3 regions of the Shewanella sp. SM20 genome follow, and region 3 is predicted to be linked to each of the others. Evidence: predicted binding sites of a transcription regulator. Region 3 holds the regulator's gene; each other region holds the start of a gene.
What was found. The regulator ArgR, encoded in region 3, controls arginine synthesis, uptake and breakdown. The targets are predictions, from matches to a motif close to ANTGAATANNTATTCANT.
Positions count from the first base shown of each region.

Region 1: the regulator ArgR is predicted to act here: its motif matches at 5,649-5,666, upstream of argA (amino-acid N-acetyltransferase).
Region 2: the regulator ArgR is predicted to act here: its motif matches at 5,099-5,116, upstream of L5M18_RS00510 (YjiH family protein).

Region 1 covers NZ_JAKKRK010000044.1:1,658-12,406, forward strand. Annotated here, with positions in the region: gene L5M18_RS16875 (alpha/beta hydrolase family protein) at 1-1,645, opposite strand, end outside; gene slmA (nucleoid occlusion factor SlmA) at 1,781-2,374, opposite strand; gene dut (dUTP diphosphatase) at 2,409-2,867, opposite strand; gene coaBC (bifunctional phosphopantothenoylcysteine decarboxylase/phosphopantothenate--cysteine ligase CoaBC) at 2,864-4,084, opposite strand; gene radC (RadC family protein) at 4,207-4,884, shown strand; gene rpmB (50S ribosomal protein L28) at 5,006-5,242, shown strand; gene rpmG (50S ribosomal protein L33) at 5,249-5,422, shown strand; gene argA (amino-acid N-acetyltransferase) at 5,746-7,065, shown strand; gene L5M18_RS16915 (PH domain-containing protein) at 7,185-7,703, shown strand; gene rarD (EamA family transporter RarD) at 7,753-8,637, opposite strand; gene L5M18_RS16925 (thioesterase family protein) at 8,843-9,307, opposite strand; gene recQ (DNA helicase RecQ) at 9,595-10,749, shown strand, end outside.
Region 2 covers NZ_JAKKRK010000001.1:104,872-115,620, reverse strand. Annotated here, with positions in the region: gene L5M18_RS00535 (S8 family peptidase) at 1-1,024, shown strand, start outside; gene L5M18_RS00530 (SCP2 domain-containing protein) at 1,134-1,667, opposite strand; gene L5M18_RS00525 (peptidase U32 family protein) at 1,806-2,816, shown strand; gene L5M18_RS00520 (U32 family peptidase) at 2,854-3,741, shown strand; gene L5M18_RS00515 (hypothetical protein) at 3,778-4,491, opposite strand; gene L5M18_RS00510 (YjiH family protein) at 5,198-6,556, shown strand; gene L5M18_RS00505 (HsdR family type I site-specific deoxyribonuclease) at 6,925-10,053, opposite strand; gene L5M18_RS00500 (Fic family protein) at 10,117-10,749, opposite strand, start outside.
Region 3 covers NZ_JAKKRK010000038.1:35,624-46,372, forward strand. Annotated here, with positions in the region: gene ggt (gamma-glutamyltransferase) at 1-82, shown strand, start outside; gene L5M18_RS15770 (Dyp-type peroxidase) at 331-1,266, shown strand; gene L5M18_RS15775 (LysR family transcriptional regulator) at 1,339-2,241, opposite strand; gene L5M18_RS15780 (NAD(P)-dependent oxidoreductase) at 2,348-2,980, shown strand; gene argR (transcriptional regulator ArgR) at 3,128-3,598, opposite strand; gene mdh (malate dehydrogenase) at 3,893-4,828, shown strand; gene L5M18_RS15795 (thiol-disulfide oxidoreductase DCC family protein) at 4,924-5,322, opposite strand; gene folM (dihydromonapterin reductase) at 5,588-6,334, shown strand; gene L5M18_RS15805 (5-formyltetrahydrofolate cyclo-ligase) at 6,559-7,257, opposite strand; RNA gene ssrS (6S RNA) at 7,267-7,447, opposite strand; gene L5M18_RS15815 (cell division protein ZapA) at 7,565-7,867, opposite strand; gene L5M18_RS15820 (UPF0149 family protein) at 8,103-8,678, shown strand; gene ubiH (2-octaprenyl-6-methoxyphenyl hydroxylase) at 8,858-10,099, shown strand; gene L5M18_RS15830 (FAD-dependent monooxygenase) at 10,142-10,749, shown strand, end outside.

The DNA of each region.
Region 1 (10,749 bases), on a different contig from region 3:
ATACGCCAGCTACACCTATGGCGCATTTAAACATATCTGGCGCAAGCACAGCGCTCTGCAAGGCGCTGTACCCACCAAAACTGCCGCCAACAATACAGATGCGTTCCTTATCGGCAAAACCTTGGTCAATAACGTACTGGGTTGCGTCGATAATGTCGTGCTGAATATCTGAGCCCCATTTTTGATAGCCAGCGCGTTCAAATTGATCGCCATATCCGCCTGAACCACGGAAGTTGACCTGTAGAACGGCTATGCCTTGGCTTGCTAGATATTGGTTTTGTGGGTCAAAGCCCCACCAGTCACGGATACCGTGTGGACCACCGTGTGGATTGACGACTAAGGGTAGGTTTTTAGCTTCTTTACCAAAGGGGAGCGTTAGATACCCATGGAGTTGTTTACCATCACGGCTGGTGAAACTGATGGGTTTAACATCAGCCATTTGCTCTGGGTCGAGCCATTTTTTAGCGGCGGCTAGATATTCAAGTTTTAGTGTTTTCGTATCAAATATGTAGTAATCGCCAGGGTTTCGATCGTTAAACGCAAGTACAACGAGTTTTTCTGCATCTCGGGTTTCGCTAACAATTCGTACTTGATGGCCGGGGAGAGCACCAAGCAGATCTTTTAGTAATTTAGCGTGCGAATCCTCATTATCGACAAAGGCATAACTTGGGTAACCATTTTCAAACTCGACGGCGTAAAGTTGTTTATTGGTGCCGTTAATCCAAAAGTTGCTAGGGTCAACGTTTTCATCCTGAATGATTTCAGTTTTATCGCCCGTTTCGAGATTAATTTTGTAAACCCCTAAGGTTTCACCTTGGGAGCGACCGGCGGCATAAATCGTATTTTTATCATCGGCAAAGGAGAGTGGTTTAAAATCAGCAAGACCTAGATTTAGTTTATCTGTATTTACCCAGTTACCATCTTTGCGGTAGAAGACTTTAGTGATGTTTTGTTTGTCTTCACCTGCAACGAAGCGAACCTCTCCATCATGGTCTGTCATAAAACGGGCTCTGCCGATAGGTGAGCCTGTGATGCGTTTACGTGTGCCATTGAACAAGTCTACGCGATAGACATCTTGTGATAGTTCAAAGTCAAGATTGATCCTATCATTCCATGGAATAGCATTGACTAACATGTAGCGTTCATCATCTGGCAGAGGATCGAGGATAAACGCGCTCGCACGCATAGGGGTGTTTTTCTTGATATTTGAACCTGTTTGTTGCTCGCCACTCTCGAAGCCGAATAAATACGCTTTTCGTGAACCATCGGCATTTACCGCCATCAATTCACCGTAGTAGATAGGTGTGTCTTGCCAGCCTTTTAGGTATTCTTTTGCCAGTACCAGTCGCTCACTGTTGGCCCATTCATAGTCGCCGACTTGAGCATTATCGGGAAAACGTATCGCATTGAGGAGTTTTTTGGTTTGGGTATCTAAGACTAAGAGAACGTTTTTACCTTCGACACTTGTGATAGCGCTTAAATATTTACCAGTAGGCGATATTTTTACATCCGAGTACTCATCACCTTTGCTGAATAACTGTGCTTGCGATAACGCATTCGCGTTGGAGCTATTGGCTGCAAAGGTGGATATTGGAAGTATTGGTAAGCAAAGTGTCGCCAACATGGCTAATCGGAAGAGTTTCATCTGACATCCTTGTAAAATCATTGTGTTTTTTGTTCTTAAAATGTTTTTCGAGGATAAAACAAAAGATGGGGCGAAACAAGGAAGGAATATCGAAAATAAAGGACGATAGTTACCGTCCTTTATGTTGAAAAATCATTAGCTTTGTAAAAGTTGGTGCTGGATAAAACGCCACTGTTCATCGAAGTGTGTCGTCGGTTTGAGTTTGAATTCACTTCGTACAAATTGGGCGATGCGGCCTTCGGCAAAGGCTAACAGTAAATTGGCTAATATGGCTTCGTCTAAGTTGAAGCCTTTACCTTCTCGTAGGGTTTTTTCCCGTAAAATTTGCTTTAACTGGGTTTCAATTTTGGCAAATAAGTTACCAATACGGCTTCGCAGGCGTTCATTTTCACCGAGTAGAGCATCACCGTTGAGAACGCGGGAAATTCCTGGGTTACGTTCTGCAAAGATCAGCAGCAGTTGCAGTACCAACTGGCAGCGCTTCATGGTGTCTTTTTCGTCATCCATGATTAAATTGATGCGCGACAATAACGACTCTTCGATAAATTCGATTAGGCCTTCGAACATCCGCGCTTTACTCGGGAAGTGGCGATACAGTGCGGCTTCCGATACACCGACTTCTGAGGCCAGTTTCGCTGTGGTGATCCTTTGTCCTGGGTTGGTTTCTAGCATCTGCGCTAGACATTGCAGAATGTGTTCACGACGATTAATTTTTGGGCTTACAGCCATTGCAGTATCCTTGGCTCAATAACGACTTAGGGGATTATTTAGTGCCTGAATGGCCAAATCCGCCTTCACCACGGTCTGAGCTGTCGAACTCATCAACGAGTTTGAATTGTGCTTGTACCACAGGAACAAACACCAGTTGCGCGAGACGATCGCCCATTTCTAAGGTGAATGGACTGTCACCACGATTCCAACAAGATACCATTAAGGGGCCTTGGTAATCTGAATCTATGAGTCCGACTAGATTCCCCAGTACAATACCGTGTTTATGGCCCAGGCCTGAGCGCGGTAAAATCACCGCTGCAAGTCCTGGGTCGGCCACATGAATGGCAATCCCCGTGGGGATGAGCACAGTTTCACCCGGTGCTATGGTTAAAGCCGTGTCTATCATGGCGCGAAGATCCATGCCTGCACTGCCTGCGGTGGCGTAAGCGGGCAAGGGAAATTCTGAGCCGATACGGGAGTCGAGAATTTTTAATTCAATCGGTGTTTTCATGTATTTGTTTTTTCTTTCACTATCAACGAAAGTAATTGGCGTGCCAACGTGAGTTTGTCAGTAGCAGGCAAATCTTGACTGCCGTGCGGCCAGAAAACACGCAGGGCATTAGCATCGGCATTAAAGCCTAGGCCAGCAATGGAAACGTCGTTTGCGGCGATCATGTTCAAGTTTTTACGTTTGAGCTTATCGCGCGCATAGGCTTCTACATCATGGGTTTCGGCGGCAAATCCCACCACAAAAGGACGGTTAGGTAAGCTCGCAACCGTGGCTAAGATATCAGGATTCCTCACCAGCGCAAGTTGCATTTCTTCGGTCGATTTTTTGATCTTACAGGTAGCAATATCGCTAATGCGGTAGTCTGCAACGGCGGCGCAGCCAATAAAAATATCTTTTTTATCAACGTTATCCATAACAGCATCGAGCATATTTTGCGCCGATTCAACATCAATGCGTGTCACGCCTTCTGGGGTGCTTAGATTTACTGGGCCTGAGACTAAGGTGACTGTTGCCCCCATATCTGCCGCGGCTTTGGCTAGTGCAAAGCCCATTTTTCCAGAACTGTGATTTGAAATGTATCTGACGGGATCAATTGCTTCACGGGTTGGTCCGGCGGTAATCAGCACCGACTGGCCAGCAAGAGGCAGCGCAGAGACTTCTTTTGTTGCAAAAAAATCACTGGCTAGCTCGGCAATTTCTAGCGGTTCGAGCATGCGTCCAGGACCCACTTCACCACAGGCCTGACTGCCACTGGCGGGTCCCCAAAGTGTAAAACCACGTGATGCTAGGCTAGTTAAATTCGCCTGCGTAGCCAGATTGCGGTACATCTGCTGATTCATTGCTGGACACAGGGCAATTGGCGCCTCAGTGGCAAGACATGTGGTGGTGATTAGCTCATCGGCCATGCCTGCATTAATCCGCGCCAATAGGTTTGCGGTTGCAGGGGCGATGATGACGAGATCTGCCCAACGAGCGAGTTCTATATGACCCATGGCTGCTTCTGCTGCGGGGTCGAGCAAGCTAGATGCCACTGGATGTCCAGACAACGCTTGCAGCGTCAGAGGCGTGATAAATTCCATCGCACTTTGGCTCATCACCACGCGCACATCAAAACCACGCTCTTTCAAGCGACGTACTAAATCAGCACTTTTATAGGCCGCAATACCGCCGCCAATGCCCAGCAGGACGTTTTTATTTGTCAGACTCACAGACATCATCCGAGATAGAAATAATGCCGGCAACAATATCACAAAGTGGTGAATTTTAGTGACTATCCCAGTTCAAAAAATCTCGTCCATACTCAGTAAAGTGAAAATATGTGAGATGACAGGGAGGTCACATGGGGATTAAAGATTGGCCTGAGGGCGAAGGTCCCAGAGATAAACTGTTACAAAAAGGAGCTGCGCATCTCTCGGATGCTGAATTACTGGCAGTATTGCTGCGTAACGGTTTAGCTGGATTAAACGCGGTTGACCTTGCTAGGTCGCTTATTTGCGAGTTTGGCGGCCTCAGAAACCTGCTCTGTGCCCCAAGAAATCAGGTGTGTCGACTTCCGGGCGTAGGACCTGTAAAATACGCCCAGCTTCAAGCTGCGGCCGAATTAGCGCGGCGTGTAGCGCAGGAAAATCTGCAAAGAGGTCAGGTTTTGACAAATCCCGATTTAACTCGGGACTATTTAATGCGACAATTGGCCGATCGCTCCTATGAAGTGTTCGCAGTTTTACTGCTGGATAGCCAGCATAGAGTGATTCAATTTGTCGAATTATTCCGCGGCACAATAGACTCAGCCTCAGTGTATCCACGTGAAGTGGTGAGCTTAGTGCTGGAGAAAAAGGCCGCAGCAGTTATAGTTTGTCATAATCATCCGTCTGGTATTGCCGAGCCCAGTCAGGCTGACCGACGAATAACTGAGCGATTAAAAAATGCGTTAGCAACCATAGACGTATCCTTGTTGGACCATATGGTTGTAGGTGATCGAGAGATAGTTTCTTTTGCAGAACGAGGCTGGATTAATTAATCTAACACTTGATCTTCACTCTGTGATCGTGTATAAAATGCGCCCTCTTTGTGCCTCGGGCGACGGCCATACGAGGCACATTAATGCTCGAGCGTTAAAATTGTTTTTGGAGAAGATTGACATGTCAAGAGTATGCCAAGTTACTGGCAAGAAGCCGATGGTTGGTAACAACCGTTCGCATGCAAAAAACGCGACCCGTCGTCGTTTTTTACCTAACCTACAAAACCACCGTTTTTGGTTAGAAGAAGAAAAGCGTTTCGTACAGTTACGTGTATCTACTAAAGGTATCCGTCTGATCGACAAAAAAGGTATCGAAGTTGTTGTTGCTGAACTTCGTGCCCGTGGCGAGAAGGTATAATAGATCATGGCTAAAGCTAAAGGTAATCGTGAGAAGATCAAATTAGTTTCTACAGCTAAGACTGGTCACTTCTACACAACTGAAAAAAACAAGCGTAACATGCCTGAAAAAATGGAAATCAAAAAATTTGATCCAGTTATTCGTCAGCACGTTATCTACAAAGAAGCCAAAATCAAGTAATCCTTGGTTAGTGTTTCGAGAAAAGCCCCTTATTTAAGGGGCTTTTTTTTGCACTTTTTTTAGTGGCTAGTCATCAAGTTGAGATAATTGCCTCGCAAACTGATGCCGCTGAATCATCCCCTGTGAAGTTAAAAAAGTGTGAACACTTACTGAAAATATAAAATAGTGCGGTTCTAAGCACTTTAAATCATCAAATCTGCACTTTAGTGAGAATAAATTCTTTATATGTGAATTAAAATGCAATACCATACGCGAAAGTTAGCGATTCATTCCTGGTGTGTCATAGTGACGCTGCCAGCTCAAAAATGAGGTGTAAATAACGCGTGCGTACCACTGAACTGGTTGATGGATTTCGTCATTCTGCCCCCTATGTTAATGCTCACAGAGGTAAAACTTTTGTGGTCATGCTGGGTGGTGAAGCTTTGGCTCAAAATCAATTCCGCGCCATCTTAAATGATGTCGCCCTGCTGCACAGTTTAGGGATCAAAGTGGTGTTGGTATATGGCGCTAGGCCGCAGATTGATGCTGCATTAGCCGCCAACGGTATTGCGCCTGCCTACCACGACGGTGTGCGTATCACGGATGAAGATTCGCTCAAAGTGATTAAGCAAGTTGCGGGGGCACTGCAATTTGATATCACAGCGCGTTTATCCATGAGTTTAAGTAATACGCCGATGCAAGGTGCGCAAATTAACTTAGTGAGCGGCAACTTTGTGATTGCTCAACCACTGGGTGTGGATAATGGTGTGGACTTTTGTCTGAGTGGCAAAGTGCGTCGTATTGATGTGCAAGGCTTAAAACGTCAGCTAGATAATCACTGCATCGTGTTGATGGGGCCGATTGCGGCTTCGGTTACTGGTGAAAGCTTTAATCTCACCGCTGAGGAAATCGCGACTCAAGTGGCAATTAAGCTTAAAGCAGACAAGATGATCGGCTTTAGCTCACAGAACGGTATTCTCGATCGTAATGGCGATGTAATTGCCGAGTTGATGCCAAATGATGCGCAAAACATCATGAACAAGCTGGCCGAGCAAGGGTCTGCTTGTGTTGGCACTATGGCGTTTCTCAAAGCCAGTATCGATGCTTGCCGCAATGGTGTGCCACGTTGTCATTTAGTTAGCTACCTTGAAGATGGTGCTTTACTACAAGAGCTGTTTTCCCGCGAAGGGATTGGTACACAAATCGTCACTGAGAGTGCTGAGCGTTTACGCTGTGCGTCGATCGCCGATATTGGCGGTGTGTTGAACCTTATCCGTCCATTGGAGGAACAAGGCATTCTGGTGCGTCGTAGTCGTGAGCAGCTTGAGATTGAAATCGAACAGTTCATGTTGATTGAGCGCGACGGTTTAGTGATTGGTTGCGCTGCGCTCTATCCTTTTGAAGAGGACAATGCGGGTGAGTTTGCTTGTTTGGTGGTGCATCCTGATTATCGCGATGCCGATAGAGGGAGCTTACTGCTGAAGAACATTATCAATCAGGCTAGAAACCGCGGTTATTCACGCTTGTTTGCGCTGACAACTCGGAGCATTCACTGGTTCTTAGAGCATGGTTTTGTGATTGAAGATGTTGAAGCACTGCCACAGAAGAAAAAGCAGTTGTATAACTATCAACGCCGCTCAAAAATTCTCGCGCTCGATCTTTAAGCCGTTCTAAATCAATCCAATCAATGCCAGCCTAGTACTCATATTAGCGCTGGCATTTTTATTGACATAATATGTCTTTATTGGCAGATTAAGACTTCACTGCATGGGAGATACTGCCAATGAGTCCTCAATTTTTTGAACTCGCCCCTTTAACCCAAACCTCTATCTTCAGTTTTATCGTCTTATTGCTCGGTTTAGCGGGTATCTTGCTGATGTTATGGCTAAAAAATATGCCTAAGATAGCGAAGTCGGCGAGTTTAGGTATATTGCTGGTGGTGATGGGCGGATTTTCTTGGGTCTTCTATCAATCGAATAGCGCCGAATTAGTGTTAACCGATACAGAGCTCACAGTGGATGTTCCCTTCTATAAAGTGCAGTTATCTCGCGTGGATTTATTGCCTGCCGAGGCGCGCATAGTCGATTTGCAGCAAGAGGCAGATTTAGCGCCGAGCTTTAAAACGAACGGCATAGGCATGCCAGGGTTTCAATTAGGCTGGTTTAAGTTGCAGGGGAAAGGCAGGGCATTTTTGGCGATAACAGATAAATCGCAGTTAGTGTTAGTGCCAACGACTAAAGGCTACAGTTTATTACTAACAGTACCGCAAGGGAGTGAGTTTTTAGCACAGTTACAGAAGTAATCATCATATGTCATCACTTCTGCCACTGTGTTTATCGGCGTGATAATGCTCACGCCGTTTTGCGTTTATAGGCCATATCTAAGGTAAAGACGAGCAGCGCGCTCCAGATAAAGCCGAAGGTCACGCCTTTTTCGGCATCGAAGGGCTCATTGAACAGACTCACCGCGAGGATGAACATAATACTCGGACCAATATATTGGAAAAAGCCGAGCATAGACAATGGAATACGTACCGCTGCCCCTGCAAAACACAGCAAAGGAATGGTAGTCACTATCCCTGCCGCCATTAACATCAGATTCAATTGCCAATCGTTAGTTAGCATGCTCGCCGTGGCTGTGTCTAAGGTTGCGACGAGATAAATCAGCGCTACCGGTAATAACACTGCGGTTTCGACCAATAAGCCGGCCTTAGCATCCACATTGACCTTTTTTCGCAGCAGCGCATAGAAACCAAAGGTACCCGCGAGTGCCAGTGAGACGATGGGAATTGAGCCAAAAGAGATTAACTGGATCAATACGCCAGCGCTGGCGAGTGAAACCGCAAACCATTGCAGTTTACGCAATCTTTCGCCTAGAAATAACATACCGAGTAAGACGTTGAGTAAAGGATTGATGAAGTAACCTAGGCTGGCATCGAGCATGTGATCGTTATTTACCGCCCAGATAAATAGTAGCCAGTTTCCCGCGATCAATATGGAAGTAATGGTGAGAACCATCAACTGTTTAGGCTGTTTAAACAGTAAGCGTAAGCGAGAAAAACCGCCGATAAACTGCATAATGATCAGCATAAACACGAATGACCAAATCACTCGATGGAGCAAAATTTCGGTGGCGGAAACATGGTTGAGTAATTTGAAATATAAAGGCGCAAAACCCCACATACAGTAAGCACTGACGGCAAGTAGGATCCCTTTGCGGTATTCAAGATTTGGCATGAGACATCTTCGAAGAACAACAAGGTGGCGATTGTAGGTGTGTCTGACCGCTGACTCAAGGGATTCGCCGCGTTCTTTTCGTTACAGAATATCTCCACAAAAAATTGAATGGGCGATTAAAGTCAGTAAACATCCTGTTAATCAAGACGTTTACCTTAGTCAGTTTTGAGCCCTAAGGCAGTAATACACATCTAAATTTAATCGCCTAACCCACCATATAAGTCCCTGTTCCAAAGGCGATATGCGTGCCTTGCTCATTATGTAGTTCCATGCGGCATACTGAAACTCGATTACCCGCACGAATGACGCTGCCCGTCCCCGTAAAGGTGAGGCCACGGCCAGGTCTAAGATAATCGACGCGCATATCAATCGTCCCTAAAGTTTGGAGGCGTTGTTGTAATTCTTCAATCGTCCAATCTTCACGGCTTGCGACCAGTCCTGCAAATGCGGTAAGTCCGCCGACCACATCCAGTACTGTAGCTGTGACACCGCCGTGGAGGATCTGTTGATGGATATTGCCAATAAGTTCTGGTTTCATATTGATGACCACTTCGACACCGTCGACATCGTAACGTTTGATATCGAGTCCGAGTAGATTATGGAAAGGGACATGTTGATCAAATACTGCTGCGACTCTTCTCAAAGCTTCGGCTTGGATTGGGTTTGTCATGGTTTCTCATCCTTGTCACTGAGTGACGGTATTAGGCGTAATTGGATTTGTTATCAACACTTAGATTAACAAAGTGCGGCTTAGAGCAATTAATCTACAGTGAAGCGTGCGCAGAATGCAACTTAAGCCAGATTGAAGATAAATTGGCTATGGGCATTATGGTTAGTTGAGGGAGGGCGATCTTAGTCGATGACATTTATCCAGAATGGGTTTACGACAAGATGGCGCAAGACAGGAGCGGTTCAGTCCTTTAGAATAGGCCCCCTCACTTTTGACATAGAAGATCCATGGAAAAGCTCGTACTCGACACGCATGATGATCCGCTCTCGCAACGCCTCGCGCAGGTGTTTGGTTACCGTGACTTTAGGGACGGTCAGCGGGAGGTGATAGAACGTGTCTGCGGCGGGCAAGATTGCTTAGTGATCATGCCGACTGGCGGCGGTAAGAGTCTGTGCTATCAGTTACCCGCCTTGATGATGAATGGCATCACTATTGTCGTCTCCCCATTGATTTCTTTGATGAAAGATCAAGTCGATAGCTTATTGCAAACCGGTGTTGCTGCGGCTTATCTGAATTCTTCTTTGCCGCGCGAGCAGAGTGCCGAAGTATTAAGGCAGCTACGCCACGGTGAGTTAAAGTTACTTTATGTGTCACCTGAGCGTTTATTAACCGCTGATTTTATTGAGCGTATGCAGTCTCTCCAGCTGGCGATGTTTGCCATCGATGAGGCGCATTGTATCAGTCAGTGGGGCCATGATTTTCGCCCTGAATATGCGGCGCTCGGCCAGTTAAAGCAACTCTTTCCCTATGTGCCCATGATGGCGCTGACCGCAACAGCAGATCAGGCGACTCGGCAGAGTATTTGTGAGCGGCTCGGTATTGACCCGTTCCGTTTACTTTCAAGTTTCGATCGGCCCAATATTCGCTATACAGTCGCTGAAAAGCTTAATGCAGCTAATCAGTTACGACATTTTTTAACGCAGCAGAATGGCACTAACGGCATTATTTATTGTAGCAGCCGTCGCCGTGTCGATGAAGTGGCTGACCGTTTATGCCTGCAAGGTTTTAATGCCAAGGCCTATCATGCGGGAATGACGCAGGAAGACCGTGGTGCAGTACAGGATAGTTTCCTTAAAGACCAAATCGATATTGTGGTTGCCACTGTGGCTTTCGGTATGGGTATTAATAAGTCGAATGTGCGTTTTGTGGTGCATTACGATATCCCAAAAAGTATCGAAGCCTATTATCAGGAAACGGGCCGAGCAGGACGTGATGGGCTCGATGCAGAAGCTTTTATGTTGTTCGATCCCGCCGATATTGGTCGGGTGCGACATTTGATTGAACAGTCCGAGCCAGGGCCGCAGCAACAGGTCGAATTCCACAAACTTAATACTATGGCTGCCTTTGCTGAGGCGCAGACCTGTCGCCGCCAAGTGTTGCTG
Region 2 (10,749 bases), on a different contig from region 3:
CGCCTGTAATTACTCACCCGCACGGGCGGTAAATGCCATCACGGTTGGTTCAACCACCAGTAACGATTCCCGCTCGAGTTTTTCTAACTTCGGGACTTGCCTTGATATCTATGCGCCAGGTTCGAGCATTACGTCCGCTTGGTATAACTCGAATTCAGCGACTAATACCATAAGTGGTACCTCAATGGCAGCCCCACATGTGGCAGGCGTTGCCGCATTATACTTAGATGAAAATCCAAATCTCTCTCCCGCACAGGTGACAAACTTACTTACGACGCGCGCCACGTCAAATAAAGTTACAGACGCGAAAACAGGTTCACCCAATAAATTACTCTTTTCACTCGCAGGCGATGATGGTGGCTGTGGCAATAATTGTCCCGTCGATGAAACACCACTGCAAAATAATGTGGGTGTCGCAATCAGTGGTGCCACAGGTTCTGCGACGTATTACTACATCGATGTCCCAGTCAATGCGGCAAGTTTAGGGATCAATCTAGCGGGTGGTTCTGGTGATGCGGATATTTATGTCAGCCAAGGGCAAAAACCGACGACAACAAGCTACCAATGCCGCCCCTATCAAAATGGCAACAACGAGAGCTGTAATTTCACCACACCTACGGCGGGTCGGTGGTATGTGATGGTGCAAGGCTATAATAATTACGCCAATGCCCAACTGACAGCCAGCTATAACCTGAATGGTGGCGGAAGCTGCACCGATGCAAACTGCTTAACCAATGGCGTACCTGTCACGAATTTAAGCGGGGCAACGGCAACAGAGAAACTGTATAAGATAGTGGTTCCTGCCAATAGCCAACTCAACATTGCCACCAGTGGCGGAACTGGAGATGTAGACCTGTATGTTAAAGCAGGTACAGCCCCGACGACTACCAGCTATGATTGCCGTCCCTATAAAAACGGGAACAATGAAAGCTGTTCGATTACCGTGACTCAAGCGGGAACTTACCATGTGATGTTACGCGCTTATTCGAGCTACTCGGGACTACAACTGAGTGCAAGCTACTAACTCATTGGCCAAACCATATAATAAAGTTTAAATAAAAATAAGCCCACTAAGATAACAACTTAGCGGGCTTCTTTATGGAATTAGCAGTGTGTAGTCTCACTAAATAACGTTAAAAGCTTGGTGATTTGGCGAGAATAATTGTCGGTTTCGCTTCAATTTGCAGACGCTCAATCACAGCGGCAAGCTTTTCAACACTAAGACGAATTGGGGCTGGCATACTGGCAAATTCGATACTTAACAGCAGGTTTTTCACTTCGAGTCCTAATTCAGTATCACCTTGAATACTCAGCTTACGCTGGAAGAATAGCGTGTCGGGATCTTCCTTCGCCGCCGCCACTAACACTAGCTCAGCAGAGTTGGCACTGAAGGTCACCTGCGCATTGGTGAGCTCTCTGACTTGCCACTTGCCATTAAAACTGACTTCGAAGGCTAAGTTTATATCTTCCACTCGAATCGCGACCCATTTATCCGTCAAAAATCCAAGCTCATCGCCAGCAGCTTGCTCGGCAAGTAAGAGTTCAAGCAATTGGCTGATGGCTTTTGCTTTGAGGCTAAACGGCATCTTAGCAAGGGGAAAGCCGATGGCTTTTGGGGTGAACTCTAAAAGTTGCTGAGCAAATTTTGCGAAAAAAACAGCGGACATAGCGGGAACCCTACAAGAATAAAACATGATATATCCCAGTTTATCGGGATTTTATGATCTTAAACCTGTTTTAAATCAATTCATCGCCATTCAATCTTACCTACACTCAGCGGCTATCATTTTATCGGGAGCATCACTATGGAGCTGTTGTGTCCAGCAGGAAATCTGGCCTCGCTAAAGTCGGCATTACATGCCGGAGCCGACGCTGTGTATCTAGGGTTAAAAGACGACACCAACGCGCGCTCGTTTGCAGGATTAAACTTCACCCCCACAAAATTGCAAGAAGCCACTGAGCTGACGCAAAAGCACGGCAAAAAAATCTTTTTGACCTTAAATACTTTTCCAAAGCCCGGTGAAGAGCATCGTTGGTATCAAGCTATCGATTTAGCGGCAAAACTGGGTATGGATGCATTAATTGTCGCCGATCTTTCTTTACTCGATTATGCCCATAGGCACTATCCAAACCTGCCACTGCATTTATCGGTGCAGGCCAGTGCAACCAATCTGGGTGCGCTGAGCTTTTATAAGGAAGCCTTTAACATCGCCCGAGTAGTATTGCCACGGGTGTTATCCATGAAACAAGTACGGGATCTTGCTAAAGTCAGCCCTGTGGATTTGGAAGTATTCGCCTTTGGTAGTCTGTGCATTATGGCCGAAGGGCGTTGCCAGCTGTCATCCTATGTAACGGGCCAATCGCCCAACACAGGTGGATCTTGTTCACCAGCAAAACACGTACGCTGGCAAGAAGAAGGACAGAACAGATTAACCCGGCTCAACGATGTGTTAATTGATAAATCGGCCCTCGACGAACAAATGGGTTATCCCGTGGTATGCAAAGGCCGTTACATCACAGCAGATCAAGATTCGCCGCAATATTTACTCGAATCACCAACCAGTTTGAATACCTTAAGCTTACTTCCAGAGCTAGCCAAAGCTGGCATAGTGTCGCTGAAAATCGAAGGACGTCAACGCAGCCCCGCCTATGTTGAACAAGTCACTCGAGTATGGCGTCAGGCCATAGACACCTATCTAAATAATCCAGCGCTGTACTCACAAAGCCAAAATCAACCCCATTGGGAACAAGCCCTAGCGAAAGTATCCGAGGGTCAGATCACTACGCTTGGCGCCTACGAGCGCGATTGGCAATAAAAGGTAAATAGAGAGCAAGATTGACAAAGGACACCTTATGAAGATTTCCCTAGGACCACTGTTGTATTGCTGGCAGAAACAGCAAGTCGCTGACTTTTACCAGCAAGTCGCCGCCAGTCAAATTCCCTTAGTGTATTTAGGTGAGGCGGTTTGTAGCCGCAGACGCGAACTCAAGTGGGGCGATTATCTAGAGCTGGCGCAAATGCTCAAGCAGGCGGGTAAAGAAGTCGTGCTTTCAACGCTGGCCTTAATCGAAGCGCCATCTGAATATACTGAGCTCAAACGCCAGGTCGATAACGGTGAATTTATCGTCGAAGCAAACGATATGGCGGCAGTGTATCTTGCTAAAGAGCGTAATTTGCCCTTTGTCTGCGGCGCGAGTATCAATAACTACAATCGTGCCAGTTTAGACATTTTGCAGCGGTTTGGAATGCAAAGATTTGTGATGCCAGTGGAGCTATCTAAGGCTTGGTTACAACAAGTAATTCAAGAGCAGCCATCATTTGAGGTGGAAGTGCTCGGCCACGGCTATTTACCACTCGCCCATTCGGCGCGCTGCTTTACCGCTAGGCACAAACAGCTCACGAAAGATCATTGCGAAACGGTATGCCGTGAATACAGTAAAGGACTACTCGCGCAAACCCAAGAGCAGCAACCTTTACTCAGGCTCAATGGAATTCAAACCCAATCCGCTAGCTGTTTAGATTTACGCAGTGAAATAGCGGCAATGACACAAATAGGGGTCGATGTGTTTCGAGTATCACCCAGTAGTCTTGACTGCATCACTAAAGCCAATACTTTGGTCGATACGATTCAAGCGACTAAAAATGTTCAGGATTTTTCGATGAATAGCAATCTTGGTATAACCCAGTGCAACGGTTATTGGTTTGGTGAAGCGGGCCTTGCTGTGCATGTGAATCCATAGCCTAGAGCTGAAGATAAGTCTAAATTCAAAGATAACTCAGCCAATGATTTTGGGATCTTGGCTGAAGCTTAACTGGCTAAAAAGCAGCACACTTGTCCAGCACAATAAACTTCCCAGTCCAATCCATTCTAGTAGGGCTGGCCACCACAAAGTAGGACGCGGCAGTTGCAATACCATCTCCTGATAAAACGGTCTATCACCTTCGGTCAAACCTAAATTGAGCTGTGGTGCATACAGAAACGTCAACATGCTACATAAGACTATTAACGCCAACAACCCAGTCCAACGGCCAAAGTTAGACTTGCCGAAACAGACCAAGGCTAAGTAGAAGATCGCACTCAAACTCCCCAGATAGAAAAACCATTTCAGCCCAAGAACATGCAAGTGATACACGTTCACCGGAAATAATCCCACGCTCGCTAAAGCCAGAAAAGTGAGAGCCAAACTGATAAAGAAAGGGTATCCCCAGCAAGAAGTCACCTGCTGCAAAGAAGACAAACAATAGAAAACGAGGCTTAAACTGCCAAAAAACAATCCACCGTTAAGAATAACAGCGAAAGACGAATGACCATAAGTCCCTAATTCACTTAGGGTGTGATTCAAAAAGTTGAAGCGATGGAATTCAGAATCATCGAACCCCAAAACAGTAATAACAATGCCAATTAAAAGCCCAAAGATCCCCAAAAAACCAAACTTAATGGCCAGTGTTGAGCCGCCTTTAATCGTAACCTTCTGTACTTTTGCGATCATGAATACTAGAGCTGGATGGGAGTAATACTAACTTACATGGAAATGAGAAGATTTAAAGCGGCGGGTATCCGCTTTATGAATAATATTTTTACTTTCATCGTTATTTGCGACTTTTTAGTCAATCACAAAAGCATCAAGATAATGGAGAAGGTCACTTTTAGAGATAGGTCGATTTAAAGGCTTATCGCATAAAAATGTGTCCTAGTGCCCAAGACTCCTTAACATTACCGCGATATGCACAACAGGTTCTCGCCAACGCTATATAGCCAGAGTTATCTCTATTGCACTTTCAAATCGAACAGAAAACCAGCCAACATGGCAGTAGCGCTAAAGTTGCTGATGTTTTTTTGTGCAGAAATAACATCTAGATAGTTTCACACACATCAGTAAACAAGTAATTAACCAGTCGTTAACCCACCTAAGATAATTGATGGTAAAACCATGTTTAATAATGCTTTTATAGTAACACAAGCCAATGTAACCACTCTTAATTTATCGACAACTGAAGTAAAATAACTATGCTGTTTTGCTGCTTATATCAAACTAACTAGCGAATCGTTTTACATAGAGAAGCTAAGCGAGTAATCTTCCCCATTCTCGTTTTTGAGTTGAATTTAAATGCACCTTAATTAGCGTCGACAGCTTGTTACGTGCGGCTATTTATTCAAATTTACCATGTACGACTCGTACTTTAAGGTGTACAACATTGGCTACTGAAAATAAAAACCGAAACATTAAGACGATACTCACCTTTATCGTCCCTTCGCTGATTGGTCTGTTGTTATTTATGACCCCTATCAGCTACAACGATGCGATCACAATTCCTATCGCTATCATATCTAAAGCACTGCAAGGCGCATTGAGCGGTGTGCTAACCCTCATAGTGACTATTATTGTTGTGACTACGGCGCTGGCCTCTTTACTGTCAAAAGTGTTTAAGCCCACATTTGTTAGCCAAAATCACTTCCTTAATGGTTTATTGAATGTCAGCCCTATGTGGTTGACGACTCGGATCTTAGGTGCAGTGTTTATCGTACTGACTTACTTAGGTTTAGGTCCAGAGATCATCAACTCCTCGAGCACTGGCGCATTAGTCTTAAACGACTTATTACCTGTGTTGTTCTCAGTATTTATCTTTGCGGGTATGTTACTGCCGCTGCTGCTGAACTTCGGCCTACTCGAGCTCTTTGGCACACTCTTAACGAAAGTCATGCGTCCCGTGTTCAATCTACCGGGTCGTAGCGCTATCGATTGTATGGCCTCATGGTTAGGTGATGGCAGTGTCGGCATTTTGCTGACCAGCAAACAATACGAAGCCCGTTTTTATACCCAGAGAGAAGCCGCAGTTATTGGTACAACCTTCTCGGCGGTATCGATTACCTTCAGCTTAGTGGTGATTTCACAAGTTAAGTTAGAGCATATGTTTGTGCCCTTTTATTTGACTGTGTGCCTCGCGGGTTTTGCCGCCGCTGTGATTGTGCCTAAGTTGCCACCATTATCGTGGAAGAAAGACAACTACATAGATGACACACCACGCATGCCAGATGATGAGCTGATCCCAGCAGGACATGGCGCCTTATCTTGGGGCTTTGATAAAGCCTTAGAAAAAGCCGCCAGTGCTGGTGGCATAAAAGCGGTCTTAAATGAAGGTATTAAAAACGTTGTCGATATGGTGTTTGGTATTATCCCTGTGGTAATGGCCATTGGTACGCTGGCACTGATTATTGCCGAGCACACGCCCATCTTTAACTATCTTGGTATGCCGTTTATTCCATTACTCGAATTACTGCATATTCCAGAAGCCACTGAAGCCTCTAAAACAATCGTAGTCGGTTTTGCGGATATGTTTATTCCGTCAATCCTTGCCAGCTCAATTGAATCAGATATGACCCGCTTTGTAATTGCAGCCTTATCTGTGACTCAGTTGATCTATATGAGTGAAGTCGGTGCACTGCTTATCGGCAGTAAAATTCCCGTCAACTTCGTTGAGCTTTTCGTAGTATTTATTCTACGCACCTTAGTGACACTGCCTGTTATCGCAGGTGTAGCGCATTTATTGTTCTAACATTACGCTAGTTTGGGCCTAACGTAGGTTTTAATGTAAGTCCAACAAGCGTTCCAAAAAAGGGGAGTCAGATTAACTGACTCCCCTTTTTGCACTAACTCATACACGAACTGGCTGATTTGATTATATAGCGTGACTTAATCGTACAATCTCCACTCGACACCACACAACTCACTTTTGGACAGAAATCATTTAGTAGCTTTATTTATTAGCTCCATTTGTGGGCCAATGACCTATCCAGAAAATGCATAATAATTAAACTAATTTGAATATTCATATCTGCTATCTCGAAAAAAAACAGCACTAATTTAAAAATATCGAGCTCTTTTCATCAAGCATTAACTACGTGAAAAGAGCTCTTCATATCACTACAACTGCCCACCCACACCTTTGAATTTTTCAACAAAAGCGGCAATTTTCTGAAAAACCGTTTGCTTCTGGGTTCGGTACTGTGGGTTCAATGGGCTAAGTTTGGGCAGTGCCTCATTAAGTGCTGTGCCATTTTCAGAGGCGTACTCACGTTTGAGTGATGACGCAATATAGCGTTTGGCAGCATCGATATTGAGCTTTTCAGAGGCAATAATGGCATCGGCTTCGCGCTTCTGCTCCGCCTGGGCGAATTTGAAGAAAGCGTCGATAATGCTGGCTTTGTCATTGATCTCATCTAGGTTTGTCTGGTTAATAAAATCAACCACCAAGCTCTCTTTCGCTCTATTGCCAAGGCTACCGCGGATCATACGACGAACTTCTTCAATCAAGCCTTCTTTGCTCTTGTTCTTCTTATTGTGATCAAAAATCAGTTCAAGAATGTAATCGAGGTTGATTTCTTGCGATTTAAGCAAATCAATTTCAAAGACCACATCGTCCCAGTCTACCGTTGACTTATCTTTATCCTGACCTTCTTTATCGCGTCGCAACCAGTCGCGGGTATCGTTGTAGGTAGAGCGATAATCTTGGATAGCACGTTCGCTCGGCATATCGATGGTTTGCATTGCCTCGATGTCAGCATCGTCCAGATAGTACTTTGACTTAAACTCTTCAACAGCTTGTTCATCACTGGTATCTAAGCTTTGCAGTGCTTTTAATCCAGCAAACTCATCGTAGTTTTGTAGAATATTTTCTGCTTTTAGGTATTCACCAAACAGCTTGGCAAATTCTTTTTTATCTTGTTCTTTTTCAATATTTTCTGGGTTTGGAAAACGTTCTTGCAGCTCTTTGACGATATCAACAAAACCTCGACGAGCTTGGCCAGTAGCAATATCGTTAAAGCCTTCCATGTATTCTTTGTAGCTCTTCTCCAACACCACGTTTTTGGTGTTTTTGTCACCAAACAAGGTGATAGCATCGATGGTTGCCTGCTCCAAATCACGGAAGGTAACAATATTGCCAAAGGTCTTCGTCGCATCATAAATGCGGTTAGTGCGAGAAAATGCCTGCATCAAGCCGTGATAGCGCAAATTCTTATCAACAAACAGGGTATTAAGCGTAGGCGCATCAAAGCCCGTTAAAAACATCCCCACCACTATGAGCAGATCTATTTCTTGATTCTTCACGCGCTGAGCAAGGTCACGGTAGTAGTTCTGAAAGCCATTACTGTCCACGCCATAGTTAGATTTAAACATGGCGTTGTAATCTTTAATCGCGGCGCTCAAAAACTCTTTTGCGCTGCTGTTCATGGCACTGACTTCAAAACTCTCATCTAAAATATCACCAATGGCGTCCTGCTCTTCATTGGCAGCAAATGAGAAGATAGTTGCAATGCGCAGAGGTTTACTTGTAGGTCCATTCTCAGCCTCGGCCTGCAATGTTTTGAAGGTTTCATAGTAGGCTTTCGCCGCATCAACACTACTGACCGCAAACATGGCGTTAAACCCTTTGGCGCCAGAATAGGCTCGATGTGTTTTCTGGTTAAAATGGCTCAGAATATACTGCGAGATTTCACCAATGCGCATTGGATGTAAGAAGGCTTTCTTATTCTCCGCCGCACTAAGCTTCTTATCATCCTGCTCAGTCTCAATGCTCTTAAATTGCGGACGAACATCGTTATAGTCCACTTTGAACTTGAGTACTTTTTCATCACGAATGGCATCGGTGATCACATACGTGTGCAACTGCTGGCCAAACACGCTACCCGTGGTTTCTGCGCCCAGTGCATTTTCTGGGAAAATGGGCGTACCTGTGAAGCCAAACTGGTAGTACTTTTTGAATTTCTTCTTCAGGTTTTTCTGCGCCTCACCGAACTGGCTTCGATGACACTCATCAAAAATAAAGACAACTTGCTTGTTGTATATAGCTAAATCGCTTTCGCTTTTGATTAAGTTGTTGAGCTTTTGGATTGTGGTGACGACAATCTTGTTATCGTCTTTATCCAGGTTACTCTTAAGTCCTGCGGTACTGTCTGAACCGTTCACACTATCAGGTGAGAACCGCTGATACTCTTTCATCGTCTGATAGTCGAGGTCTTTTCGGTCCACCACAAAGAAGACTTTATCGATACAGTCTAAATCGGTGGCCAAACGTGCCGCTTTAAAGCTAGTGAGTGTTTTACCTGAACCGGTAGTGTGCCAAATGTATCCACCGCTTTCCTTGTTTTGATTACTAGGAGAGCTCCAATTCTTAGCGTTCAAGGCGCTCTTAATCTTCCATAAAATGCGCTCAGTGGCCGCAATTTGGTAAGGGCGCATCACGAGCAAGGTATTGCTGACGTCAAACACAGAGTAACGCAAGATCACTTCAAGCAGCGTCTCTTTCTGGAAAAAGGTGGCGGTAAAGTCTTTTAAATCTTTGATCAGCGTATTGTCTGACTTCGCCCAGTTCATCGTAAAGTCGAAGCTGTTCTTGTCGCGCTTGGTGGTATTGGCAAAATAGCGCGTGTCGGTGCCATTAGAGATCACAAACAACTGCAAGAACTTGTACAACGAGTTCTCTGCATTAAAGCTCTCTTTGCTGTACCTATGAATTTGATTAAATGCCTCACGGATCGCCACACCACGCTTTTTCAGTTCGATTTGCACCAAAGGCAAACCATTGACCAAAATAGTCACATCGTAACGGTTAGCATGGCTTCCCGTTTGCTCAAACTGCTTAATGACCTGCACTTTGTTACGAGCAATGGTTTTCTTGTCGAACAGGTAGATATTTTCTATGTGGCCATCATCAAAGACAAAATCGAAAATATAGTCACTGTGCACCTTGCGAGTTTTATCAAGAATATTATCGCTGGGTGTGTTCAGGTATTGCTCGCAAAAGCGCGCCCATTCGGCATCGGTAAACTCGACCTTATTAAGGGCTTGTAGCTGCTTGCGCACATTCGCCATCATGGCATCGGGTGTGGTTAAAGCAGGTAGGTATTCATAACCTTGATTAGTTAAGTCCTGAATAAGCTCGCGCTCTAAGTCAGCTTCACTCTGAAAGCTTTCGTTAACCTGCCATTCTTTAGTGTATTTATCTAAAACAATGTAATTATTGGACTCTGCAACCGTTTTATACGTCGTCATACGTTTACATCCTTTTTTGTTAGCCGTGGTGTTTTCCAAAATGGAAATAGCCACCGCATCGCATTATTCAGTGACTTGCCAATGGCCGGTTTTATCTGAACCTACCCGAGTTAACCTGCCTTCTTTTTGTAGTTTGCTAATGGCGCGGCCAATGGTTCTCACGTCTTTATTTAAGGTATCAGCGAGTTGTTGTCGGGTTAGCTCGGGCGTGTTACTGAGTAATGCCAAAATAGCCTCAGGCGTTTTAAGGCCCGTTACATTGATAAGGGTATTTACAGGGGCGTTTTCACCTTCTTTTACAGGGGCGTTTACAGAGGCGTTTTGCGCCAGCGTTTGCTGAATAACCGACAACATAAAATGAATAAACGGCGTACTGTCTGCTTGGTTATCGGCCTGCTCAAGGGCGTGATAATAGGCTTGCTGATGGTCTTTAATCACACTTTCTAGCGGCAAGGATAGAAACAACGGATGCCACTTGGACAAAATCAGCGTTTGCCATAACCGCCCCATTCGGCCGTTACCATCGGCAAAGGGGTGAATAAACTCAAATTCGTAATGAAATACACAACTGGCGATCAATGGGTGGTCTTTTGTTTGCTTAAGCCATTGGAGTAAATCAGCCATTAAACCAGATACTTGATGGGCAGGCGGCGCAACATGGTGCACCACACCACCTTTATGGATACCCACGCCTTT
Region 3 (10,749 bases):
AGCCATTGGATTTAATGCCGAAACTGGCGTATATCGTGCGGCTTCTGAGAGTCGCAAGGATGGTCACGCCGCAGGCTATTAACACTAAGATAAATGCTAAGGTAAGCTCAATACTGAGTGAACCTGACGTCATGGATTCGATTTAACTGATTGGCGAGACTTTAATGGTCTCGTCAATTTTTATGTTTAAGGGTCTTGGGTGGGATAATGCTCCGCTATTGGCATTATCATAAACAGATCAGAGCAAACTGTGCGTTAGTTAATGTCATTTTTAGGTAAAGTTGCGGATAATATTGCCGAAAATGAATTTAGAAAAAGGGTGATAACCAAATGGATATTCAAAATATGCCGCGTGAACAGTTGGGTGTGTGTGCAGAGGGGAACTTACACAGTGTCTATTTGATGTTTAATGCCAATGACAATGTCGAGTCGCAATTACGTCCCTGTCTTGCCAACGTTGCGCAGTATATTTATGAGCTGACAGATCAATATTCCGATAGTGCATTCAATGGTTTTGTTGGTATTGGTGCTAATTATTGGGATAGCCTCTATCCTACTGCTCGCCCAGAACTGCTCAAACCTTTCCCTGCGATGCAAGTGGGCAGTCGTGAAGCGCCTGCAATTGAATATGATTTATTCGTGCATATTCGCAGTGATCGTTACGATATTCTGCATTTAGTGGCTAATGAAATCAGCCAAATGTTTGAAGACTTAGTGGAATTAGTTGAAGAAGAGCGTGGCTTTAGATTTATGGATAGCCGTGATTTGACTGGTTTTGTCGATGGCACCGAAAACCCTAAGGGGCGCCACCGCCAGGAAGTGGCACTTGTGGGTGATGAGGATACTGAGTTTAAGGGTGGCAGCTATATTCATGTGCAAAAGTATGCCCATAACTTGAGTAAGTGGCATAGATTGCCAGTTAAAAAACAAGAGGATATTATCGGCCGTACTAAGCAAGATAATATCGAGTATGAATCTGAAGATAAGCCACTGACCAGCCATATCAAGCGCGTTAATCTTAAAGATGCCGATGGTAAATCAATGGAGATCCTGCGTCAGAGTATGCCCTATGGTTCGCTGAAGGAGCAGGGATTAATGTTTATCTCTAACTGCCGCACGCCAGAACATTTTGAAAAGATGCTGCATAGCATGATGTTTGGTGATGGCGCAGGCAATCATGATCACTTGATGCATTTTACTAAGGCGATGACAGGTTCATCTTTCTTTGCCCCCGCACTAGATTTTATGCTGCAGTTCGACGAATAAGCTTTCTATAATCAAGCCGGATTAGTATCAATCGAGACGCACTTAAGCTAACGCCTAAGTGCGTTTTTTATGCTAATGTGCGGGAACCCATTTTTTGATATCGAGCTGCCATTGCAGGGCGGTGAAATCGATAAAAGCGCGCACTAGATTTTGCTGATAACTGCGGGACAAATATACCGCCCACAAGGTTTGGCCTGGTGTCGTAAATTCGGGTAGGACTTCTTTGAGTTGACCACTGGCAAGGTATTGGTTAGCTAAGTCACAGGGTAAACGCACTATGCCATGTCCACGTAGCGCCGCACTGACCAACACTCCCATATCGTTAGCCCTAAGATTCCCTGTAACTTTGACGTGCTCGGCTTGCAGTTCTTTTAGAAAAGGCCAGTTTTGTTGCGCTGAGTGTATGAGGCAGTTGTGGGCCAGCAGATCAATGGGTTCGAGGAGTGGCGTTGCGCTATCAAGATAGCTCGGCGCTGCGCAAAGTACCGCATCTATGGTCATCAAACGCCGAGCTATGAGATTCTCATCGGGCTGCTCGGTATAGCGTAGCGCCACGTCGACTCTTTCATCTACCAATTGTGCAAAACTGTCCGACATCACCAGTTGAATGTTGACCTTAGGATGAATTTTAATAAAGCGATCGACGACATCAAACAGACTGTGCTGCCCTAGGCCAATAGGCGTAGCGATACGAATACTGCCTACCAGTTCACTGTTATGGCTGTGGGCACGGCTCTCCATGGCCGCAACTTCACTTAAGATCCGCTGGCAAAATTGTAGCGCTTCCTCACCCTGCAAAGTCAAGCTGGCGCTGCGCGTGGTGCGGTGTAATAAGCGTAAACTCAACCACTGCTCCACTTCTTGAATATGACGGGAAACCTGCAGGCGGCTGAGGTCTAAATGTTCGGCAGCTTTGGTAAAGCTGCCACAGTTTGCGACTTCGACGAAACTGCGTATTGCGGCAATTTTATCCACATTAGTATCCTATATTGAAACAATCATGCTCAATTATTGATGTTTATTAGGTGAAAAACTGCAAGTAAACTGGATCCAATGTAAATCATCTGAGTGAGACAATGAAATGAAAATCGCAATTTTAGGTGCAACGGGTTGGATCGGTGGTGCAATTTTAAAAGAAGCACAGAGTCGTGGACATCAAGTGATAGCGTTAGTGCGTGATCCAAGTAAGTTATCCGTGGCTGACGTGGCAGTACGTGCCGTGGATTTAGAGCAGCCATTGGTTGCCGATACCTTTGCTGGCGTAGATGTCGTGATTGCCGCCGTTGGTGGCCGTGCCCAACAAAATCATGGTCTAGTGGCGAGTACGGTTCAGCATTTACTGGATGTGCTGCCTAACGCTAACGTGTCACGTTTATTGTGGGTCGGTGGTGCTGGGAGTTTAGAAGTGGCGCCGGGTGTGACGCTGGTCTCTAGTCCAGATTTCCCTGCAGCATATAAAGATGAGGCGTTAGCTCAGGGTGAAGCCTTGAAGGTATTCCGTGCGGCGCAAACGGCAATCAATTGGACCTTTGTGAGCCCAGCGGCTGAGATTTATCCCGGTGAGAGTGAAGGCCCGTACCGTCTTGGTGGAGACAGCTTCTTTACCGATGCTAATGGTCAAAGCCGTATCTCAGTAACCGATTACGCAAAAGCCATGGTAGATGAAGCCGAAAAGGGCGCTCACCCAAACCAGCGCATCAGTGTGGCTTACTGATATCGCTATAGTTGAGTTAGATATAGTGAGTTAGATATTGTGCTGGAATGTGTAACGTAATCGGGACAATGGCCAAATAACCAGCGCGGTATTGCACTTCAAAATGTACAGGTAAAATAGAACAGGTCAGCTCACTGACCTGTTTTTTTATTCTGCGTAATTGAATAAAGATTTGATGGTTTCTAAGGTATCGGCTATATCTTGGATGCTCGATGGGCAAATAAAGATAGTGTCGTCACCGGCAATCGTACCCAAAATGCCTTCTGGTTTACCGATAGAATCCAACAAGCGGGCAATCAGCTGCGCGGCACCTGGGCTAGTTCGCACGACGATCATAGCTTGGTTGTGATCGACGTCGAGTACCAAATTCTTCAGTGGGCTACCCGCGGTAGGTACGCCTAATTCGGCTGGTAAGCAATACACCATCTCTTGCTTAGCGTTGCGAGTCCGCACTGCGCCGAACTTGCTGAGCATGCGTGACACTTTCGATTGGTTAATATTACCAAAGCCTTCAGCTTGCAAGGCGGTGACGATTTCACTCTGAGAGCCAAAGCGCTCTTCTTTTAAAATCGACTTAAAAATTCTAACAAGGTCATCCTGATTCTTGGTCGTTTGCATAATATTATTATTCGTTATTCAAAAAAACAGGCCCATTTTGAATATTTTTAGAAAAATTGTCAACAAATAACCAGATTGGTTGAATAAAAATTCACTAAGCCCTAGTGGTTAAGCATTTGCTGGGGGCGTAAAAATCCCAATTTGAGTAATTGTTCTACATTGCTTCTACGTTATTCCGGAATTCTTTTGTCCCACGACTAAGGGATAATTGAAATTGTTGTGACATTCCAGTAATGTGACGCCAACGCAAATTAGATCCATGTCACACATATCCGAGAAATAACGGAGATAACTATGAAAGTTGCTGTACTTGGTGCTGCTGGTGGTATCGGCCAGGCTCTTGCCCTACTGTTAAAAACTCAATTGCCTGCGGGTTCACAATTGTCTCTATATGATATCGCACCGGTAACTCCGGGTGTTGCGGTTGACTTGAGCCACATTCCAACTGCTGTTGAAATCAAAGGTTTTGCTGGTGAAGATCCAACGCCTGCCCTAGTGGGTGCTGACGTTGTTCTAATTTCTGCTGGTGTTGCACGTAAGCCTGGTATGGATCGTTCAGATCTGTTCAATATCAATGCGGGTATCGTTCGCAACCTGATCGAAAAAGTAGCGGCAACTTGCCCTACGGCTTTGGTTGGCATTATCACTAACCCAGTCAACACGACCGTAGCTATCGCTGCAGAAGTGATGAAAAAAGCGGGTGTTTACGATAAGAACCGTCTGTTCGGTATCACGACTCTAGACGTGATCCGCTCTGAAACTTTCATCGCCGAATTAAAAGGCCTGAACGTTGCTGACGTTAAAGTGAATGTGATCGGCGGCCACAGCGGCGTGACTATTCTGCCATTACTGTCTCAAGTTGAAGGCGCGACTTTCACTGACGAAGAAGTGGCAAGTCTGACGACTCGCATCCAAAACGCGGGTACCGAAGTGGTTGAAGCTAAAGCCGGTGGCGGAAGCGCGACTCTGTCTATGGGTCAAGCGGCTTGCCGTTTCGGTCTGTCTTTGGTTCGTGGTCTGCAAGGCGAAGCTAACATCGTTGAATGCGCCTATGTTGACGGCGGCAGCGAGCATGCTGAATTCTTCGCACAACCTGTGCTGTTAGGCAAAAACGGTATTGAAAAAGTACTGCCTTACGGTGAAGTGAGTGCATTCGAAGCTAACGCTCGTGATTCTATGTTAGATACGCTGAAAGGCGATATCAAACTAGGCGTTGATTTCGTTAAATAATCTTTCGGATAATCTTTTTAGATTATGACGAATTAAAAACGGAGCCATTGAGCTCCGTTTTTTTATGCCTGCGTTTTACTCTTTCTAAAGCTCATTCAGCGGCGCTTAGTGGGAATTTGGCAGTTATCATCGCAGCGGGCTTTGCCCGTCAGTAAATAAGAGATGCGATATCTGTGTTTTGCGAATCTGAGATAGCACCAATCGGCGACAGTTTTAATCACGGGCAGGCGTAATAGTTGGATCCAAGCGCGCGTCCCTGTCAGTGCCCACGCTTTGCAAGTGACATCTAACCCGAGTAACACTTCGCCCGTTGCGGTTTCGCCATGGAGAATCGTATTAGCGTAGTCTCTATCGATATGGCTGAAGCGCTTACTAAAGTCTGGCGCATTTAAATCCTCAAGCGCAATCAAGTTCTTCGGATCGCGCGCTTTCAGTTGGCGCATCTCGGCGCTACATAATGGACAATTTCCATCGTAAAAAATCCGCAGTTCCATCGGTATTACCTCTGATGACTTGATCACAATACTTGGTCTAAGCTCTTGGCTTGAGTACTTAAGCTTGGTTTTCTTCTACCCTATACGCAGAAGAAAGGGTTTTAGATCGAGGTGATTGTAGAACGGATCAGACCTCATTTGGCTTTTTGTTAGGTTAAATTCAAATGAGTGCAGTAACATCTTGGTTATTCATCAGTTTAACTTGATTGCTGATTTTTAAGCGAACAAGGTAAAACCTGACCAATAACGACTCAAAAGGATAGGTATGACATCTCCCATCATAATCACAGGCGTGGGTAAACGCATAGGTTACGCCTTAGCTAAACATTTTCTCGCCCAAGGTCAGCGTGTGATTGGTACTTATCGCAGCCATTACGCTAGCATTGATGAGCTGAACGCTTTAGGTGCGACTCTGTATCCCTGTGATTTTTATGACGATGCCCAAGTGCAATCCTTAATTGCTGAGTTAGCTAAATTGCCGCAAATTCGCGCCATTATTCACAATGCCTCTGACTGGCTGCCGGATCCTGTGCTTACAAAGAATGAGTCTTTAAAGAGTACCACTTTTGCGCCGAGCGAAGTGCTGCAGCGGATGATGCAAGTGCATGTGAGCGTACCCTATCAGTTGAACTTGGCCTTAGAGGCGCAGCTACGTGCGGGTGCTGGCGATGAAATCGGCGGCAGTGATGTGATTCATATTACTGACTATGTGGCAGAGAAGGGCAGTCAGAAGCATATCGCCTATGCCGCCAGTAAAGCCGCGCTGCACAATATGACGCTATCCTTTGCCGCCAAATTTGCGCCCGAGGTCAAAGTGAATTCGATTGCGCCAGCGATGATCCTATTTAATGCAGGAGATGATGTTGTCTATCAGCAAAAAACCTTAGCCAAAGCGCTGTTGCCGAAAGAGGCGGGGAATGAGGAAATTATCGACTTAGTGGAATATCTGCTGAATAGCCGCTACGTCACTGGTCGTTGCCATAATGTTGATGGTGGCCGGCATTTAAGGTAGAGAAGGCTCTAGAACGCCACGGCATGGCTCTAGATTCTAGAAGGAGCGAACGACTGCATGATCTATTTTTTTTCATACCAAATGTGACATTTTTACCCTCCATAGTGGTCAGATGTAGGAGGTAGAATTCTTTAATAAAAAGAGTGCAGGAGCAGTTATGGAGCGACGCTCTGCTTTTTCTAGCAGCGAAGCGCCCTAGCTTCTAGTTTCTCGATCTTTCTTTTTCAAAACGTCAGTACCCGACTTGGGGTGATGATAAATGGCAAAGGCACATCCCAATGCTCGCACGGTAAACTCACAACTTGCTGACAGTCGTGGGCGTAACCCATAGGCAAAGGTTTACCTTTAAGCTGCCAGTTTGCCAGCGTCCTATCGTAATAGCCGCCGCCCATGCCCATACGATTTCCCATTAAATCAAAAGCCACTAATGGTGTGATAACCACATCTAACTCTGTCACTGGGATAATGGCGCGCACATCTAATTTAGGTTCTAAGATGCCGAATTGATTGGGTTGCATGGAGGTGTCTGCGGTGTAATGCAGGAATAATAATTGTCCGGCGTTGAAGGGATGTAACCTAGGCAGATAGGTGTTTATGCCCATTTGCCACAGCGCAGCGATCAGCGGTGGCGTGGCGAGTTCGCCATCATGGGTGAGATATAATGCCACATGTTGCGCTTTGTTGGCCTGCAATGCATCGAGCATTCGCTGGCAGGCGTTTAAACTTGCTTGGGTTTGTTCTATTTCGGAGAGAGATTTACGGGCGGTGCGAATGGTTTTGCGTAACTGATTGCGGCTTTCTTTTGTATGGAGTGCGATATTTGCCGCATAGCTTGCGACATCTACGGCATCAGCGACATCTACAGCAAGGTGCGCCGTGTCGCTTTGGGTATTCAAATGAGAAAGTTTGGAAGATGTAGACATAGAATTAAGATGCTCCCCAGAATGCCGCTACCGGTGTAGCCCTTGAACCGTAGGTTCAAGGCGGGTAAATGATTACCTCCTAAGGCTTCTCGGTACAAGCCGAGCATGCACAATGTCAGTAAAGCATTCACCCTGAGATAAAAATTATCGGCACAGGGACATTACCAGTTGGCATGCATCCCAGGGAGCAAAACGGTATTGAATCGCTAAAGCATTGGTTTATGTTGATAATCCAGTTTAGCCATTCACTGTGCGTCAGTTGGTTTAACTCAATGAGTGTTAAATCACTAAGGTGCACAGTTTAAATCTATTTAGTTGAACGCTCAACTAAGGCACTTTCGAGGGTCGACTGCAGCAAGCTGATCCTGTCGTCCATCTGTTGCATGTAGTGCTTATTTTTTTGCTTTTCTTGGAACAACTCGTGTCCAATATTCAGCGCCGCCATGATCGCAATTTCTTCACGGCTTAGGCTATTGGTTCGGGTTTTTAACGCACTGAGTTGTTGTTCAACTCCCAACGCTACCGTACGTAAGGCATCCTCTTGACCTTTCGGGCAAGCGATAGAGTAGGTGCGCCCAAGTAGGGTAATTTCAACAGCACTGTTACTCATGTCGCGGGTGATCCTTTCGTTAGCCTCTTAGGGCGGACTATATAGGGCTGATCTTAAAAGTGCAAGGTAAGCCGCAAATGGATTGGTCTTTGACGGTTTTGTTTGCTGTTTGTGTGAGCAGTTGGATAGTTTTTTATCAGGGCGTGGCCGATTTCGCCATTATTGGGATTCAGTATTGGTTCAAGTCTTTATCTCTGCTAGCATTGCTGCTGGAAAAATCTTATTGGGATCTGATATGGCAACCCCTCCTTCGTTACGTATCGACAGCTTAAAACTCGCCTTAGATGCGGCTGAAATCGGCCAGCATCCGGTAGAAGTTCACGGTGCTTTAGTCGGTTTAATCTGCGGTGGTGTAGAGCAAACTGGCGACACTTGGATCAAGCCTTTATTCGACCTGATGAACGATGGTCAACCTTTGCCAGCGCAGTTGCATCAATTAGTGTGTGATTTATTTAACGATTCAGTGACGCGTTTAGTGGATTTTGAATTTGGTTTCATGCCGCTGTTGCCTGAAGAAGAAGAGCCGCTCAGCCAACGTGTTGAAGCCTTGTCTCTGTGGACCCAGAGTTTTTTGACTGGCATGGCGATTATTCAGCCGAAACTGAATCAAGCCTCGGCAGAAGTACGTGAAGTGATCAAAGACTTGGCGGAAATTGCTCAAGTGGAATTTGATGTTGCCGACGATGAAGAATCCGAAGCCGCTTACACTGAATTACTCGAGTTTGTCCGTATTGCAGCCATCATGTGTTACTCGGAGTTTGGTCCTGAGCTTCCCCATGGCGAGGCTGACGATACTGCGGTGGTGCATTAATTTACCGCAGTTGTTTAATGTTCAATAAGTTAACACAGTAGTGGCTTCATTAGATGTCAAAGGTGGGCAAACCTGCCTTTGAGTCTATAGCACTGGTGTTTTTGAGTGCATAGCACTGATGTTTACATCTTTTATGTTTACATGCCTTAGTGTTATGCCAAAGCTTGAATGAGATCCCCATGACGGCCACAAATCACATGGATACTTCAGTTCAACACGTCGACATCGCGATTGTAGGCGGTGCGATGGCGGGGGCGACCCTAGCGTTAGCTCTCGCGCGTCTTTCTTTATCCGCAGCTAGGCCACCTTCTATCGCCTTAATCGAAGCGCACCTTCCCGATAAGCAACACCCCGGATTCGATGCTCGCTCTATTGCTATCGCCCACGGTTCTATTTTCGAATTATCCCGTTTAGGTTTATGGCAAAAGCTCGCCCATTTGGGCACTGCGATTGAAAATATCCATGTGTCGGATCGCGGCCACTTTGGCATGACAGAACTCAATGCGGCGCAGTTTCATTTAGATGCCCTAGGCCAAGTGGTTGAGCTTGAACGGGTTGGCCAAGTGCTGTTTAACGAGTTGAATAAGAGTAGTGTCAAACTCTATTGCCCCGCCAAGCTTGCCCAAGTAGAACCCGCCGTTGAAGGTCACACCTTAGTGCTCGATACGGGCGAGCGAATTCAAGCCAAACTTGTGGTTGCCGCAGATGGTTTGCAATCCAAAGTGCGCAGCAGTTTTAATTTGCCTGTGACCCAAGTGGCCTTTGAGCAAACGGCCATTATTGCCAATATTCAAACTGCCGATTTGCCAACCAATAGGCCTCACAAACATTGGGCTTATGAGCGCTTTACCCAAACAGGTCCCTTAGCGTTATTGCCTATGGCCGATATTCAAGGTCAACCTCGATTATCTCTCGTTTGGGCGCTCGATGATGCGCGGGCTAAACAGATGCAAGACGCACCTAAGGCCGAGTTTTTAGCGGCGCTGCAACAGGCCTTTGGTTATCGTGCGGGCACGTTTATCGATGTCAGCGCGCGCCATGCGTATCCGCTTAATTTGTCTTATATGCCAAGGCCAATTCATCACAGATGTGTGTTTATCGGCAATGCGGCGCAGACACTGCATCCGATTGCGGGGCAAGGATTTAACCTAGGGCTGCGGGATGTGGTGAGCTTGCTCGAGGTGCTCAATACGGCGCTAGCACAGGGCGAAGATATCGGCTCCGCCGCTGTGACCCATGCGTACCTTAATACCCGCGAGCACGACAGAAACAGCACTATCCGAAATATCGAATTTTTAGTCCGTGGCTTTTCAAACCAATATTGGCCGATGGCGCTGGGGCGTAACTTAGGATTACGGCTCTTGTCTTGGTTTCCGCCACTGAAAACCCCCGTCGCTCAAAAGGCAATGGGCTGGAAATAACTCCGCAATTTACTGGTATCGCAACGCGAAAAGGATGTACCCATGTTAAGTTCACAAGCCTATGACATCGCCATTGTGGGTGGCGGCATGGTGGGACTCGCCACCGCGATTGGATTGGCGCAGGCCGATCTGAATGTCGTCGTTATCGATGCGGGCCACACTGAGGCCGTGAGCGGCGAGCCGCGTTTACGGGTGAGCGCCATCAATAAGGCGAGCCAGCGCTTGTTAGAAAACTTAGGGGCATGGAGTTATTTAGATACTTCCCGCGCTACGCCTTATCAAAAAATGGCGGTGTGGGATAAAGACGGTTTCGGTAAAATTGCCTTTGATGCCAACAGCATCAGCGAAACCAGTCTCGGCGCGATTATCGAAAACGATGCCATTAGCTTTGCCCTCGCCAAACGCGCCAGTGAGTTTGACAATATCACCCATATTCAAAACCAACGCATAGAGCGCATTGCTTTTGGTGAGCGCGAAGCTTGGTTGACCCTTGCCAATGGCGCCGATTCTGAAATAGAAAGTGTCAGTGCTGCACTTGTGATAGCCGCCGATGGCGCCAACTCTTGGGTGCGCGAGCAGTGTAAGATCCCGCTGACTTTTTGGGATTACGGCCACCACGCAATCGTCGCAACTATTCGTACCGAAATGCC